2 regions of the Phycicoccus jejuensis genome follow, and region 2 is predicted to be linked to the other one. Evidence: predicted binding sites of a transcription regulator. Region 2 holds the regulator's gene; the other holds the start of a gene.
What was found. The regulator HspR, encoded in region 2, represses chaperone genes until heat shock. The targets are predictions, from matches to a motif close to AAGTTGAGTCNNNNNGACTCAACTT.

Region 1 (8,290 bases), 1.2 Mb from region 2:
ACCTCGGCCCGGTAGGAGCCGTACGTGCGCCGCCCGGTCGTGTCCGCGCGCGTCGCGACCCGGGTGGCGACGAGCGCCGCGCCGAGCGTGACGACGTCGGCCGCCATGTGGCCGGCGTCCGAGAGGAGGGCCAGCGAGCCCGACGCGAGGCCCGCGAGCAGCTCGACGACGAAGAAGGCCGCAACGAGGCCGAACGCGACGGCCAGCCGCCAGCGGTGCCGCCCGCCGGCGTGCCCACCGTGGCCGTGCGAGCCGCTCACGCGGTGGCCGCCCTGGCGCCGTGCCGGGCGTGGTCGCGCGCGACGCCGAGCAGCGTGCGGACGTGCTCGTCGGAGAGGGAGTAGTGGACGTGGCGTCCCTCGCGCCGGCCGACGACGACCCCCGACGCGCGCAGCAGCCGCAGCGCCTGGCTCGCCGTCGACTCCGCCGTCCGGGTCGCCTCGGCGAGGTCGTGCACGCACAGCTCCCCCGCGTCGTGCAGCGTCAGCAGCAGCCGAACCCGCGTCGGGTCACCGAGCAGCCGGAAGACCCGGGCCATCTCGTCCGTCTCGTCCACGTCTCTCCTGACATCTGATCGTCTGCTCAGATGTCATGATGCCACGTCCGGCCCGGCAGCCCGTCAGCGCGGGCGCACCGTGACGCACTGCGCGAGCGACCCGAGCGGGCCCCTCGCATCGTGCAGGCGGCTGCTGGTCAGCCCGATGCCGTTGTCGCCGAACGTGATCGACGCATCGACGCCGAGCCACTCCCCCACGGGCTCACGCAGCAGGTGCGCCGTGAGGTCGATGTTCGGGTAGTGCACCTCGCGTGGGTCGGCACGGACCGTCATCCCGTTGGCGATGTCGAGCAGGCCGGCGACCCGCGCCGTGGCACCCACCGTCTCGCCCTCGACGAGCGGCACCGGCGTCCGCACCCAGAACCACCCGCGGCCCGGCTCCTCGAGGTGGCGGCGCACCTCGACACCACCGATGAAGCCACCGGGCCACGTCTCACCCGGCGCCCAGGCCTGGAGCTCGTCGGGTCCGGGGATGCCGGGCAACGCGGTCCCGGCGACGGCGGCCGTGTCGCGCTCCGCCATGAGCCAGGCCCGCAGCAGCGCGACCGGACGGCCGGCGTGCGAGAGGCTCGCCTCGACGAGCTCGATGGTCCGTCCGGGCCGGACGACGCGCACCTCGGTGGCCACCTCGGCGACCGGGACCGTCCCGAGGATGTCGTAGCAGAGGCGCGAGAGCACGAGCCCGTCGTCGCGGCGCGCGTCCCGGTCGCGCTCGACGACGTGGGCGAGGAGGCCGAGGGCCGGCGCGATGTGCTGCTCGTCCTCGCGCCACGCGCCGCCGGTGTGCTCGCTCGCGCGGAAGGTGTGCTCGTCCAGCCGGTGGAAGTACGCCACGCCGTCGTCCTCTCGTCGGGTCCTCCAGACCCTACGCACGCCGATGCACGCGAGCGCGAACGCCGCCTTGCTGTCCTCGCGAACCCCTTGCCTGAGCGAACACCGCTGCGTAAACTTGAGTGCACACCACTCATGGCGACTCCGGTCGCCACCGATCCCGAGGAGGTTCCCATGGCCACCACCTTCGACCCGTTCCGCGACCTCGACCGCATGCTCACGGGCAGCTTCCGCCCCGCGGCGACCGCCATGCCGATGGACCTCGTGCGGTCGGCCGACGCCTTCGTCGCGCGGATCGACCTGCCCGGCGTCGACCCCGCGTCGATCGACGTCGACGTCGAGGACCGGACGCTGACGATCCGGGCCGAGCGCCGCGAGGCACCGGGCGGCGAGGTCCAGTGGCTCTCGCACGAGCGCCCGACCGGCACCTTCGCCCGACAGCTGACCCTCGGCCACGGCGTGGCGCTGGACCGCATCGCGGCCGACTACGCCGACGGGGTCCTCACGCTGACCATCCCCGTCGCCGAGGAGGCGCGTCCCCGGAAGATCAGCGTCAACCACAGCGGCTCGCGCCGCAGCATCGAGGCCGAGGCCAAGCAGCCGGCCACGGTCTGAGCGCACGCGTCCGCACGGCGGCGCCGCCCACGGTCGTGGGCGGCGCCGTCCGTTGCGCACGAGCAACCGGCGTGCGACGGGGCCGGCTGTGCGCGTACGGTCGACGGCGGCCGTCCGGCCCCGCACCACGACCACCGACCCCAGGAGCACCGTGCGCCGCCTCGTCTACTACGTCGCGACCTCCCTCGACGGCTTCATCGCCGACCCCGCCGGGGATGCCTCGGCCTTCCCGGTCGCGCCCGACACCCTCGCGGCGCTCTTCGCGGAGTACCCGGAGACCTGCCCGGCGCACGTGCGGGCCGCGCTCGGGGTCGACGCCCCGCCGCGGCACTTCGACACCGTCGTCATGGGTCGCGCCACCCACCAGCCCGCGCTCGACGCGGGCCTGACCAGCGCCTACCCGCACCTGCGGCAGTACGTCGTGACCCGGCGCGAGGACCTGCCCGAGGACCCGACCGTCACGGTCGTCCACGACGACCCGGTCGCCCTCGTGCGGGCGCTCAAGGCCGAGGAAGACGGGCTCGACGTCTGGCTCTGCGGCGGCGGCGACCTCGCCGGCCAGCTGCTCGACGAGGTCGACGAGCTGCACCTCAAGGTCAACCCGGTGCTCCTCGGCGAGGGCGTGCCGCTCGTGCGCGGCGCGGCCGACCCCGCCGCGTGGCGCCTCGCGAGCAGCACCCCGCTCCCCCACGGCGTGCTCCTCACGCGGTACGTGCGCGCCTGACCCGGCCCGCGCTCCGGCGTGCGCCATGATCACCTCGTGACCCCGACCCGCGCCGACCTCCTGGAGCAGCTCGTCGACACCGGTCGGCACGTCGTCGAGCGCGGCCTCGTCCAGGCCTCGGGCGGCAACCTGTCGGCCCGGCTGCCCGGCACTGACGCGTTCGTCGTCACCGGCACCGGGACGTGGCTGGACCGCCTGCGTCCCGAGGAGTTCGCCGAGCTGTCGCTCGACGGCGAGCACCGCGGCGGCGCAGAGCGGCCCTCGGTCGAGTGGAAGCTGCACGCCCGCACCTACGCGGCCCGCCCGGACGTGGGCGCCATCGTCCACCTCCACCCGCAGCACGTCCTGCTCGTCGACCTGCTCGGGGCGCCCATCCGGTTCACGACCCTCGACCACCAGTACTACCTCGGCTCCGCCGGACGGGTGCCGTTCCTCCCCTCCGGCACCGAAGAGCTCGCCCGGGCGGCGGCCGACGCGGCCCGTGACCACGACGCCGTCGTCCTCGCCCACCACGGCTGCTCGACCCTCGGCGACACCGTGCCGATGGCCCTGCGCCGCGCCCTCAACCTCGAGGAGGCAGCCGCGATGACCTACCGGCTGCTCGTCGCGGGCGACACGACGGCCGACTTCCCGGCCGAGTACCGGGGCCGCATCATCGACGTCTGACCGGGCCTCAGCGGGCGAGGACGAGCGTGCCGAGCGCGAGCAGCCACGACACGAAGGACCCGACGAGGAAGTACTCCGTCACCTCGTCGATGCCGACGCCGTCGACCGACTCGCGCTCGGAGCGCTTGCTCTGCAGCTCGGGGAAGCGGATGAGGCCCTTGGCGGCGATGACGAGCCCGGCGGCTCCGAGCTGACCGGCGAGGCCGAGGCCGATGATGAGGACGCGCTCCATCGGGCCGAGCAGCCGCCCGCCGCGCAGCTGCTCCGACGCATCGGGCCCCGGTGCCGAGGCGACGTGGCCGCTCGGTCGCGCGGCGCCGATCGCGACGAGGACGAGGCGCACGACGACGTTGCCGGTCGCGAGGTTGGCCAGCAGCAGGCCGGCGACGAGCAGGACCTGCCCCGGCTCGACGCCGACGAGGACCCCCGGGACGTGGGCCCAGCCGAGCCAGGCGGCGAGCGGGCCGCCGACGTCTCCGGCCCACCCCGAGAGCCCGACGAGCCAGACCGCGCCCCCGGCGAGCGAGGCGAGGGCGGCGACGTGGCCGCTGCCGGTGGTCAGCGACTGCTGCGACCAGCGCAGCCAGAGCAGCAGCGCGACGAGCGAGGCGGCGAGGACGACGACGTCGAGCGGCGACCAGAGCCCGCCGAGCACGGCGGCGCCGACGACCCCGAGCACGCCGGCGAGGCGCGCACGCCCCTCGGCCGACGGATGGGCCCCGCCGCCCCGGACGAGGTCGGCGAGCCCGACCCCGAGGAGCCACACCCCGAGCCAGGTCACGGCAACACCCGGAGGAGCTCGTGCGCCGCGAGCACGGCACCGATGCCGTCGCCACGGACGCGCTGCGAGACCGCGGACGCGCTGACGCCCTCGCGGGTCGCGAGCTCGGCCTGGGTGGTCTCGGGGTCCATCAGTCCTCGCAGGAGTCGCAGGGATCGGTCCGAGAGGGAGCCAACCAGATGGTCCCGACACAGCAGCGCCGCCGTGACGGCCGCCTCCGGTCCGGTCGCGTCGAGACCGCCCCCACGGACCATCGCGTCGGCCTCGGCGTCGACGGTGCGGACGCCGGTGCGCAGCCACCGCGTCGCCGCGCGGGCGGCCGTCTCCTCGACCGCCTCGACCGCGGCTCGCGCCGCCCACCAGCCCGGGCCGTCCTCGAGCCCCCGCTCCGGGTCGAGGTCGGAGACCGGTCCCCGCCCGATGCCGACCCGGACGTCGGCCTCCGGGAGCAGCTCGAGACGGACCCGGAGCGCGGCGTCGAGGGCCGCGCCGAGCGTCGCGTACGTGCCCTGGAACTCGTCACCGACGGTGGTCCGCAGCCCCGAGACCGACGGGCAGCGCGCGTCGGTGGCCGTGAGCGCCTCCTCGAGCCGCACCTGGAGCCGCCGCCGGTCCGCGGCCCCGCGGGACGCGACGAGGTCACCGATGAGCACGCACGGTGAAGCAGTGGACTTCAGATCAGCCATCTGAAGATCATACCTTCATGTGGCCGATCTGAAGGGCGAGGCTTCATCACCCGTCGGACGAGCCGTCCAACCGGTCGCCGGCGGCGGGCTCGACGACCCCGCGCTCGGTGGCCACCGCCGTGACGAGGCGGGCCGGGGTCACGTCGAAGGCGGGGTTGAACCCGGGCGTCCCCTCGGGCGCGACGCGCACCCCGGTGAGCATCGTCACCTCCTCCCCGGGCCGCTCCTCGATCTCGATCTCGGAGCCGTCGGCCATCGCGAGGTCGACGGTCGACCAGGGCGCCGCCACGAGCAGCGGGATGCCGGCCTCCCGGCAGGCCAGGGCCACCCCGAGCGTGCCGACCTTGTTCGCGACGTCGCCGTTGGCGGTGATGCGGTCCGCGCCGACGACCGCGCAGTCGACGAGGCCGCGCATGATCGTCGACGCCGCGGCGCCGTCGGCCTGGACCGCGTGCGGGATGCCCTCGGCCGCGAGCTCCCACGCCGTGAGCCGGGCCCCCTGCAGCAGCGGGCGCGTCTCGTCGGCGTAGACGAACTCGACGAGACCGCGCGCGTCGAGCTCGCGGACCACCCCGAGCGCGGTGCCCCACGCCGAGGTCGCGAGCACGCCCGCGTTGCAGTGAGTCAGCACGCGCAGCCGCTCCTTGCCCGTGCGCTCGAGGAGCCAGTCGGCCGCGAGGCGCGAGAGCTCGCGGTTGGCCGCCTCGTCCTCGCGCGCCACCCGTAGCGCCGCCTCGAGGACGGCGGCCCGCCCCTGCGGGACGAGAGGTCGGACGGCGTCGACGCCCCACGCGAGGTTGACCGCGGTCGGCCGGGCGTCGCGCACCCGGTCGACCTCGCGCCGGAGACGATCCTCGTCCCACCCCTCGTCCGCCGCCTGGTCCATCGCGACGACGACCCCGAGCGCACCCGTCACCCCGAGCGCCGGTGCCCCGCGCACGGCGAGGCGCCCGATGGCGTCGACGAGCGTGTCGACGTCCTCGACGACGAGGTGCTCGGTCACGGTCGGCAGGAGGGTCTGGTCGAGGATGCGCAGGGCGCCGCGTCCGTCGCGGCCGGCGGCGGCATCCCACTCGAGGGCGAGGAGGCTCATGCCCCCGACCCTAGGGCCCGTCCCGGCCGCTCCTGGACCTGCGCGCGTCGCCACCCGCCGCTAGCGTGCGCCCATGGCCAGCCTCCGCGCCCGGCACGTCCTCGGCGCCGCCCTCGTGACCACCGCCCTCCTCGCCCCGCTCGGCGCCACCGCCGCGAGCGCCCGACCCGGGTCGCACCCGCCGGCGGGAGGGGACCCGAGGGTCGCCGACGTCCTCGTGCCGATCGGCGGCGGCTACGAGACCGACACCCTGGAGGCGTTCGCGCGCACCGCCGCCGCCCGCGCCTCGGGACCGACGGTCGACCTCGTCGTCGTGCCGTCGGCCTACGGCGACGCCCCCGAGGACCGCGCCGAGAACCTCGAGCTCGCCGGCGAGCGCACCGAGCAGCTGCGCGCGGCGTGCGAGAGCGCCGTGCCGGCGCGCTTCACCGGCTGCACCGCGCGCCTCGCCGTCCTCCTCGACCGGGCCGACGCGCTCGACCCCGCGAACGCCACCGCGCTCGCCGACCCCGCGACGGACGGGATCTTCGTGCTCGGCGGCGACCAGGGCCTCGCGATGCAGGTCCTCGCCGCCAGCCCGGCCGAGCGCGCCGTCAGCGCCGCGACCCGGCGGGGTGTCGTCCTCGGCGGGACGAGCGCGGGCGCCGCCGTCGAGTCCCGCTCGATGATCAACGGCTACGTCGGCGACCTCGGGCCGGCCGAGGGCCTGCGCCGCGGGTCGACCCTGCTCTGGTGGGGTGACGACGCCGACCTCGAGCGCGGTCTCGCCACCGGCTCGCGGCGGGCGATCTACGACCAGCACTTCCACCAGCGGGGACGCCTCGGTCGCACGCTCTCGACGCTGGCGACCGCGGACGAGCACTTCCGTGGCGCGAGCCCGGTCGGGGTGGGCGTCGACTACGGCACCGGCGTGCGCGCCACCGAAGACCGACTCCTCTCCGGGGTCTTCGGCCAGGGCTCGGTCTCGGTCGTCGACCTCGAGACCCTCCGGGCCACGCACACCTGGGGCGGCGCCGAGCGCACCCTGTCGGCCCGCCGCATCCTCACCCACCTCCTGACCGAGGGCCAGACCTACGACCTGGGCACCCGCACCCTGACCCGCCTCGGTCACGTCGTCCGGCCCCCGCGGGCGACGCCCTGGCGCGCCCCGGCGGCCCCCGGGCGCGGCACGCTCGTCGTGGGCGGCGGCGTCCTCGGCTCACCCGTCATGGTCGACGTCGTCGACCGGGCCCGTGCCGTGCGCGCCGACGCCCGCGCGCGCCTCGTCGTGCTGGCCCTCGGCACCGACGCCCCGGCCCTCGGGGCGCGCTACGCCGAGGCGGCCCGGGACGCGGGCTGGAGCGGCACCGTGCAGGTCCTCACCCGCGAGACCCTGCGCGCCGACTCCCTGCGCGGCGCCACCGCCGCGTTCCTCGTCGGTGACGACCCGGCCACGGTCGGTGCCGACCTCGCCGGTCCGCGCGTGCGGGACGCCGTGACCGACGCCGTGCGGCGCACTCCCGTCGTCCTCACCGACGGCGCCGTCTCGGCCGCCGTCGGCGAGCGCTGGTCGCCGACCGCCCGCCCGACCGACGACGAGCTCGAGGACGCCGGCATCGCCGCCTTCCGCGCCGGGGACGCCCGCTGGCGCACCGGCCTCGGCCTCGTGCGCGCCACCGTCGTGCCGCACCTCGCGGCCGACAACCGCTGGGGCCGCCTCTACGGCTCGGTGGCCGTCGACCGGCACGACCTCGTCCTGGGCGTCCTCGACGGCTCGGCCGTCGTCCTGGGGCGCGGGTCGGCCTCCGTGACGGGCGAGTCCGTCGTCGTCGCCGACGGTGACGAGGCCCGGACGTGGACCTCGTCCAACGGGTCGATCGGCGCCGCGAACGTCGTCCTCGACGTCTTCTCCGACGGGCAGTGGCTGCGTCGCTGACCCCGCTCCCCGGACCCGCCGCGGCCCGGTGCGCGCGGACGTGACATCCGTCCTTGTGCCCGGGCCGCGCCGGTGGGACCGTCGGAGGTGGAGGCACCCCACCTCCCTCGACGACGGACCTCCCGAGCAGTCGCAGCCCGCCGCCGGGTGCGCTGCACGGGAAGGACGAGTCGATGAACCAGTCCCGGGTCGTCGTCGGGGTCGACGGGTCTCCGCTCTCGGAGGCCGCCGTCGTCCAGGCCGCCCACTTCGCGAGCACCCGCGGGATGACCCTGCACGTGCTCCACGCCTTCGCGCCCGACCTGCCGATGCTCGGCTTCGGTGCGCTGGCCGACCGCTCGGTCGTCACCGACCACGGCCGACGGCTCCTCGACGTCGCGGTGGCCCGCGCCCACGCCGCCCATCCCGACCTCACCGTCACCT
Region 2 (8,290 bases):
GTCGAGCAGCACGACCGAGTACGGACGCCGGCGCACGGCCTCGGTCAGCTGGCCGCCCTCCTCGTACCCGACGTAGCCGGGGGGCGCGCCGACGAGCCGGGCGACGGAGTGGCGCTCCGAGTACTCGGACATGTCGAGCCGGACCATCGCCCGCTCGTCGTCGAAGAGGAAGTCCGCCAGCGACTTCGCGAGCTCGGTCTTGCCGACACCGGTCGGGCCGAGGAAGAGGAACGAGCCGGTCGGCCGGTCGGGGTCGGCGATGCCGGCCCGGCTGCGGCGCACCGCATCCGACACCGCACGCACGGCAGAGGACTGGCCGATGAGCCGCGCACCGATGATCGACTCCATCGAGAGCAGCTTCTCGGTCTCGCCCTGGAGCAGGCGCCCCGCGGGGATGCCGGTCCACGCCGCGATGACCTCGGCGATGTCGTCGGCGCCGACGCGCTCCTTGACCATGAGGTCCGCGCCCTCGAGCGCGGTCTCGGCGGCCTGCGCGGCGTCGAGCTCCTTCTCGAGCGCGGGGATCTCGCCGTAGAGGACGCGCGAGGCACCCTCGTAGTCGCCGTCGCGCTGGAGCCGCTCGGCGCGGGTGCGCAGGTCGTCCAGACGCGCCTTGAGGTCGCCGACCCGGTTGAGGCCCTCCTTCTCGGCGGCCCAGCGGGCGTTGAGCGCGTCGAGCTGCTCGGTGGCGTCGGCGAGGTCGGCCCGCAGCCGGCCGAGCCGCTCCTGCGAGGCCTCGTCGGTCTCGCGCCCGAGGTGGAGCTCCTCCATCTTCAGCCGGTCGACCTGGCGACGCAGGACGTCGATCTCGACGGGGCTGGAGTCGATCTCCATCCGCAGCCGCGACGCGGCCTCGTCGACGAGGTCGATCGCCTTGTCCGGCAGCTTGCGACCGGTGATGTACCGGTCCGAGAGCGCCGCGGCGGCGACGAGCGCGCTGTCCTCGATCTCGACCTTGTGGTGCGCCTCGTAGCGCTCCTTGAGGCCGCGGAGGATGGCGACGGTGTCCTCGACGGACGGCTCGCCGACGAACACCTGCTGGAAGCGGCGCTCGAGGGCGGGGTCCTTCTCGATGTGCTCGCGGAACTCGTCGAGCGTCGTCGCGCCGACGAGGCGCAGCTCGCCGCGGGCCAGCATCGGCTTGAGCATGTTGCCGGCGTCCATCGCCGACTCCCCGCTCGCCCCGGCGCCGACGACGGTGTGCAGCTCGTCGATGAACGTGACGACCTGGCCGTCGCTGCCCTTGATCTCCTCGAGGACGGCCTTGAGTCGCTCCTCGAACTCGCCGCGGTACTTCGCGCCGGCGACCATCGCCGCGAGGTCGAGGCTGACGAGCCGCTTGTCGCGCAGCGACTCCGGGACGTCGCCGTCGACGATGCGCTGGGCGAGGCCCTCGACGACGGCGGTCTTGCCGACACCGGGCTCGCCGATGAGGACGGGGTTGTTCTTCGTGCGCCGCGAGAGGACCTGGACGACGCGGCGGATCTCCTCGTCACGTCCGATGACCGGGTCGAGCTTGCCGTCGCGCGCGGCCTGCGTGAGGTCGGTGCCGTACTGCGCGAGCGCCTCGCCCGTCTCGCTCTGCGTCTCGGAGGTGACGGTGCGCCCGCCGCGCAGCTCGTCGATGGTGCGCTCGATGTCGGCCGCGCCGCGCTTCTCGACCGCCGCGAGGTGGCCGGTCTCGGCGAGCGCGAGGAGGACGAGGTCGAGGGCGAGGAAGGTGTCGCCCTTGGCCCGCATGAGGGTGTCGGCCTGCTGGAGCACGGCGACGGCCTCGCGGCCGAAGGTCGGCGGCTGCGCGGTGGCGCCGCTCGTCGTCGGCAGGGCCCGCAGCCGGGCGTCGGCCTGGCCGAGGACGTGCTGGGCGCCGGTGCCGGCGGCGGTGAGCAACGCGTCGGCGAGGGGGGTGTCGAGGCGCACGGCGGCGCTCGTCAGGTGGTCGGGCGTGATCTCGGCGTGGCCGGCGGTCTGCGCGGCGCGCTGGGCGAGCGCGAGGGCCTCCGCGACCTTCGTCGTCGGCTTGAGCTCCATTCGGGTCGTGTCTCCTGGTCGTGCGGTGGGGTGGTGACGTCATCCGGAGCAACGCTCACCAAAGTTGAGTGTATTCCGCTCAAGGTGCTCCCGCCAGCCGTTCGCGCCCTCCCGCTCCTCTCACCCCGCGGGGTCGGGGTCGTACCAGCCGCCGCGCTCCTCGGCGAGGGCGGCGAAGCGGTCGCGCAGCCCCTGGGCGACCGGCCGGCTCTCGTCGATCACCGTCTCCTCCTGCACGAGCACGCCCCACTCGTGGTCCTCGGCGTCGTCCTCGCCGGCCAGCGCCTCCCGGACGACACGGACGTCGTCGAACCCGTCCTCGCGCAACCCCTCCGCCACGTCCTCGGCGGTCTCGCGGTCCGGGAAGACGATGAGGTGCTCGGTCATCCGCCGAGTATGGACGCTCCGACGCCCGTCGCGCCGCTGTCGCGGCCGGGCGCCCGAGCGCCCCGCTAGCGTCGGTGCATGAGCGCCGCGACCGTCACCTCGACCGCCCCCACCTCGGCCGACCGCCTCCGGCAGGTGGGCGTCACCCTCGCGGAGGTGTTCTGCGTCGTCGGCACCCTCGTCGGGGTCGGCGTCATCGGCACCCGTGTCGAGGAGTCCTCGGGCGGGGCGCTGGCCGCCGACGCCACGCTCGTCGCCCCGGCCGGGCCGGCGTTCTCGATCTGGACGCCGATCTACATCGGTCTCCTCGGCTACACGGTCTGGCAGTGGCTGCCGCAGCAGGCGAGCGACCGCCGCCACCGCGCCATCGGCTGGCTCGCCGCCGTCTCGATGGTCCTCAACGCCGCATGGTTGCTCGTGACCCAGCAGGGATGGCTCTGGGCCAGCGTCGTCGTCATCGTGGCGCTCGCGCTGACGCTCGGCCTGCTCGTGCGCCGGCTCCAGGAGAACCCGTCCTACGGGCACGCCGAGACGGTGCTCGTCGACGGCACCTTCGGCCTCTACCTCGGCTGGGTCACCGTCGCCACGGTCGCCAACGTCACGACGACGCTCATCGAGAGCGGTATCGACCCCTCCGGTCTCGTCGCGGAGGTCCTCGCCGTCGTCGTCCTCGCCGTGGCCGCGGGTCTCGGGGTCCTCTTCGCCCGCCGCCTCGGTGGCCGCTGGGCCGTCGCGGTCGCGATGGCGTGGGGGCTGGGCTGGATCGCGTGGGGCCGCCTGACCGACGAGCCGCGCTCGGCGATCGTCGGGCTCGCCGCGGTCGTCGCCGCGCTCGTCGTCCTCTCCGCGGCGGCGCGTGTCCGCCGCCCCGCCCTCACCACCCCCTGACCCTCCCGCGAACGCGTGTGAACCCGCCGGTCTCCTCCGGCGGTTTCACCCGCGTTCGCGACGAGGACCGGCCGCCGGACGAGGTTCGACGGCTCTGCGTCCCGCCGGACTCCCCCGCGCCCTCCCCGGCACGACCGGGCCACCGTGGACCATGGACACCCTGACGCAGCCCGCCCGCCCGACGACCTCCCTCACCCGCCGCTCGGCGCTGACCGCGGGCGCGGTCGGCGTCCTCGGCGCCACCGGCCTCTCCCTCGCGCCGTCCGCGGCGGCCGACGGACGCCATCACGGCGGCCGACTCCCCGAGACCGTCCGGCTGCCGGACGGCATCCAGCCCGAGGGCATCACCTCCGGCCCCGGCACGACCTACTACGTCGGCTCGCTCAACGACGGCCGCATCGTCACGGGCGACCTGCGCCGCGGGACGAGCCGCGTCCTCCTGCCGGGCGCCACGGGCCGGCAGCTGCGCGGCCTGCGCTGGGACGCGCGCTCCGGGCTCGTCTGGGCGGTCGGCAACGTCGGCACCGAGGCGCACGTCTGGGCCGTCGACGGCCGGCGCGGCACCGTCGTCACCGACGTCGTCGTCCCGGGCGGTGGGTTCCTCAACGACCTCGACATCACCCGGGACGCGGTGTGGGTCACCGACTCCCGCGTCGACCGGCTCACCGTGATCCGGCTCGGGCGTGACGGCCGGCCCGTCCGTGGCGCGTCCCCGCGCTTCGTGCCGCTCGTCGGTGACTGGCCGGGCTACGACGGGACGAACCTCGCGGCCAACGGCATCCGCGCCCTCGACGGGTGCAGCGCCGTGCTCGACCACAGCACGGCCGGCGGTCTCTGGGTCGTCGACACCCGCACCGGCCGCGTCCGCGAGGTCGACGTGCAGGGCGGTCCGGGCATCACCGGCGGCGACGGCATCGAGCGCTCCGGCTCGACGCTCTACGTCGTGCGCGGCTCGGGCCAGGCCGAGGTGTCGGTGCTCCGGCTCGGTCGTGACCGCCGCGGATGGGTCGCGCGCTGGCGCGGCGCCCTGACCGACGAGACGCTCGACGTCCCGTCGACCGCCACGCTCGCGGGCGGCGCGCTCTGGGCGGTCAACGCGCGCTTCGGGGTCGCGTCACCGGCGACCGCCTCCTACTGGATCACGCGCCTGCCGGCCCGTCGCTGACGACGGTCCCCCACCCGGCTTGTTGCGAGCTCACCCGCTCGACACGCCGATCCACGGCGTGTCGGGCGGCGCAGCTCGCACGAAGTCGGGGGTGAGGATCAGTGGCGCTGCGGGCCGCGCCAGACGACCAGCGCCTGGCCGCGCGCGGCGGAGCGGGGGCGCTCGCCGAGCCGTGCCGCGTAGACGTCGCCCGCCGGGCTGACGGAGAACACCCGAGTCGTGCGCCCGCTGCCGGCCTCGAGCGCCTCGACCTGCGCGCTCAGCTCGGCGACCCGGGCGCGCAGGGCATCGACCTGGTTCTCGAGCTCGAGGATGCGGGCGATGCCGGCGAGCGAGACGCCCTCGTCCTGCGAGAGCCGCTGCACCTCGCGCAGCAGGGCGACATCGCGCTGGCTGTAGCGACGCCCGCCGCCCTTGGTGCGCGAGGGCGTGACGAGACCCATCCGGTCGTACTGCCGCAGGGTCTGCGCGTGCATCCCGGCGAGCTCGGCCGCGACCGAGATGACGAACACGGGCGTGTCGTCGTCGGGGCCGAACGCGGTGACGTCGAGACGGGCCATCGGTGCACCTCCGGTCAGGTCGCGGCCTGCTGGAACAGGGTGGCGCGGGGGTCGACGCCGCCCTCGGCGTCGCGCAGCGTCTCGACGGCGGCGCGGGCCTCGTCGGTGAGCCGCTGCGGGACGACGACCTGGACGCGGGCCAGGAGGTCGCCGGTGCCGTGGCGCCCGGCGACGCCGCGGCCCTTGACCCGCAGCACGCGGCCGCTCGGGGTGCCCGGCGCGACCTTGACGCGCACCGGGGTGCCGTCGAGCGTCGGCACGGCGACGGTCGCCCCGAGGGCGGCCTCGGCGAAGGTGACCGGCAGGTCGACGGTCAGGTGGTCGCCGTCGCGCCCGAACACCGGGTGCTTCTCGACGCTCACCGTGAGGATGAGATCGCCCTTGGCGGCGCCGGGGTCGCCCTCGCCGCCCTTGCCGCGCAGGCGGATCTTCTGGCCGTCGCGCACGCCGGCGGGGATCTTCGTCGTGACCCGCGCGCCGTCGGCGGTCGTCAGCGTCACCGTCGAGCCCTCGACGGCGTCGCGGAACCCGAGCGTCGTGCGGGCGTTGACGTCCGCACCCGGCCGGGGACCGCGCGCGCCGCGGAAGCCGCTCGCGAACGGGTCGCCGCCACGGGCACCACCGGCCCCGCCGCCGAACATCTGCGACAGCAGGTCGTTGATGTCCTCGCCGCCGGGCTGGCCCTGACCGGGCCCTCCGGAGGAGAAGCGGACCCGGCTGCCGCCGGCCCCGCCGCTCCCGAAGGCGCTGAAGATGTCCTCGAACCCGGTCGCCCCGCCGGGACCGCCGGCCCCGGCGCGGAAGCGGGCGCCGCCGCCGGCCATCGACCGGACGGCGTCGTACTCCTGGCGCTGCTTGGGGTCGGAGAGGACGGCGTGCGCCTCCCCGACGTCCTTGAAGCGCTGCTCGGCCGCGGCGTCCCCCGCGTTGCGGTCGGGGTGGTGCTGCTTCGCGAGCTTGCGGTAGGCCTTCTTGATCGCCGCCGCGTCGGCGTCCTTCGGGACGCCGAGGATGGCGTAGAAGTCCTTCTCGAACCAGTCCTGGCTGGCCATCGGCGCCTCCTTCCGGTCGCTGTCAGTCGGGGTCGGCGACCGCGACGCGGGCAGGACGCAGGACCTGCTCACCGGCACGGTAGCCGGGCTGGAGGACGGTGACGACGGTCGTCGCGCTCGCGCCGCTCGGGAGCTCGTCGTCACCGGCCGGCCACGGGGCGTGCATGAGCGCCTCGTGCAGCTGCGGGTCGAACTCCTCGCCCTTGGCCCCGAAACGCTCGAGGCCGTAGCGCCCGAGGGTGCCCTCGAGCTTGTCGGCGATCGCCGCGAACGGCCCGACGAGGTCGCCGTGCTCGCGCGCGGCGTGGATGTCGTCGAGGACGGCGAGCATCGACTCGAGGACGTCGTGGACCGCACGCTCCTGGACGACGGCGCGGTCCCGGTCGACGCGGCGCTTGTAGTTGACGTACTCGGCCTGGAGACGCTGGAGGTCGGCGAGGCGCTCGGCCGCGAGGACCGTGTCGGGGTGGCCCTCGCCGGCGGGCGCGGCGCCCTCGGCCGGGGCCTCGGCGGGCTCGCCCGCGGGCACCCCGCCGGGGGCGGCGGCCCCGGACTGTGCCGGGGCCGCCTCCTCACCGCGCTGCGGCTCGTCGTTGACCGCCTCGGTGTTCACCGAGTCGTCCATCGAGGAGTCGGTCACTTCTTCTCCTCGTCGTCCTCGACGACCTCGGCGTCGACGACGTCGTCGTCCGAGGCGCCGGTGGTGCTGCCATCGGTCGCCTCGGCGCCGGGCACGTCCGCCGACTCACCCTGCTCGGCGGCCGCGGCGTAGACGGCCGCGCCCATCTCCTGGGAGACCTTGTTCAGCTGGTCGATCTTGGCCTGGATGTCCTCGGTCGAGGCGCCACTGTCGGGCTTGATGGCGTCCTTGAGCTCGGCGAGGGCCGCGTCGACGGGGGCGCGGTGCTCGTCCGAGACCTTGTCCCCGGACTCCGAGAGGAACTTCTCGGTCGAGAACACGAGGGTCTCGCCCATGTTCCGGGTCTCGGTCTCGGCGCGGCGCTTCTTGTCCTCCTCGGCGTGCGCCTCGGCGTCCTTGACCATCCGCTCGATCTCCTCCTTCGACAGCGCGGAGCCGCCGGAGATGGTGATCTTCTGCTCCTTGCCGGTGCCCCGGTCCTTCGCGGAGACGTTGACGATGCCGTTGGCGTCGATGTCGAAGGTGACCTCGACCTGCGGCACGCCGCGCGGCGCCGGCGCGATGCCGGAGAGCTCGAAGGTGCCGAGCGGCTTGTTCTGCTGCGCGATCTCGCGCTCGCCCTGGAAGACCTGGATGAGCACCGACGGCTGGTTGTCCTCGGCCGTCGAGAAGACCTCGCTGCGCTTGGTCGGGATGGCGGTGTTGCGCTCGATGAGCTTGGTGAACAGGCCACCCTTGGTCTCGATGCCGAGCGAGAGCGGCGTGACGTCGATGAGGAGGACGTCCTTGCGCTCACCCTTGAGGACACCGGCCTGGAGGGACGCGCCGAGGGCGACGACCTCGTCCGGGTTGACGCCCTTGTTGGGCTCCTTGCCGCCGGTCAGCTCCTTGACGAGGGCGCTGACGGCCGGCATGCGGGTCGAGCCACCGACGAGGACGACGTGGTCGATCTCGCCGACGGAGATGCCGGCGTCCTTGATGACGTTCTGGAACGGCTGCTTCGTGCGGTCGAGCAGGTCCTTGGTCATCTGCTCGAACTGGGCGCGGGTCAGCGTCTCGTCGAGGTGGATCGGGCCGTTCTCGGACATCGAGAGGTACTGGAGGGAGATGTTCGTCGAGCTGGCCGACGAGAGCTCCTTCTTGGCCTGCTCCGCCGCGTCGCGCAGGCGCTGCATCGCGATCTTGTCCTTGGACAGGTCGACGCCCGAGGTGTTCTTGACCGTGGTCAGCAGGTGCCCGACGACGCGCTCGTCCCAGTCGTCACCACCGAGCTGGTTGTCACCGGAGGTCGCCTTGACCTGGATGGTCGCGAAGCCGTCGTCGGGGTCCTTGCCGACTTCGAGGAGGGACACGTCGAAGGTGCCGCCACCGAGGTCGAAGACGAGGATGAGCTCGTCCTCCTTGCCCTTGTCGAGGCCGTAGGCGAGCGCGGCCGCGGTCGGCTCGTTGACGATGCGCAGGACGTTGAGGCCCGCGATCTCGCCGGCCTCCTTCGTGGCCTGGCGCTCGTGGTCGTCGAAGTACGCCGGCACGGTGATCACGGCGTCGGTGACGGTCTCGCCGAGGT

Region 1: the regulator HspR is predicted to act here: its motif matches at 1,503-1,527, upstream of LG324_RS14025 (Hsp20/alpha crystallin family protein).

Annotation. Positions count from the first base shown of each region.
Region 1 is NZ_CP085209.1:2,946,523-2,954,812, forward strand. Features, by position in the region: gene LG324_RS14010 (cation diffusion facilitator family transporter) at 1-260, opposite strand, end outside; gene LG324_RS14015 (metalloregulator ArsR/SmtB family transcription factor) at 257-556, opposite strand; gene LG324_RS14020 (thioesterase family protein) at 620-1,390, opposite strand; gene LG324_RS14025 (Hsp20/alpha crystallin family protein) at 1,562-2,002, shown strand; gene LG324_RS14030 (dihydrofolate reductase family protein) at 2,154-2,726, shown strand; gene LG324_RS14035 (class II aldolase/adducin family protein) at 2,763-3,392, shown strand; gene LG324_RS14040 (hypothetical protein) at 3,400-4,173, opposite strand; gene LG324_RS14045 (SatD family protein) at 4,170-4,859, opposite strand; gene mtnA (S-methyl-5-thioribose-1-phosphate isomerase) at 4,906-5,952, opposite strand; gene LG324_RS14055 (hypothetical protein) at 6,026-7,867, shown strand; gene LG324_RS14060 (universal stress protein) at 8,041-8,290, shown strand, end outside.
Region 2 is NZ_CP085209.1:4,107,300-4,115,589, forward strand. Features, by position in the region: gene LG324_RS19595 (ATP-dependent Clp protease ATP-binding subunit) at 1-2,031, opposite strand, end outside; gene LG324_RS19600 (ribonuclease E inhibitor RraB) at 2,152-2,418, opposite strand; gene LG324_RS19605 (TspO/MBR family protein) at 2,497-3,306, shown strand; gene LG324_RS19610 (hypothetical protein) at 3,458-4,471, shown strand; gene LG324_RS19615 (heat shock protein transcriptional repressor HspR) at 4,570-5,031, opposite strand; gene LG324_RS19620 (DnaJ C-terminal domain-containing protein) at 5,046-6,083, opposite strand; gene grpE (nucleotide exchange factor GrpE) at 6,106-6,723, opposite strand; gene dnaK (molecular chaperone DnaK) at 6,720-8,290, opposite strand, start outside.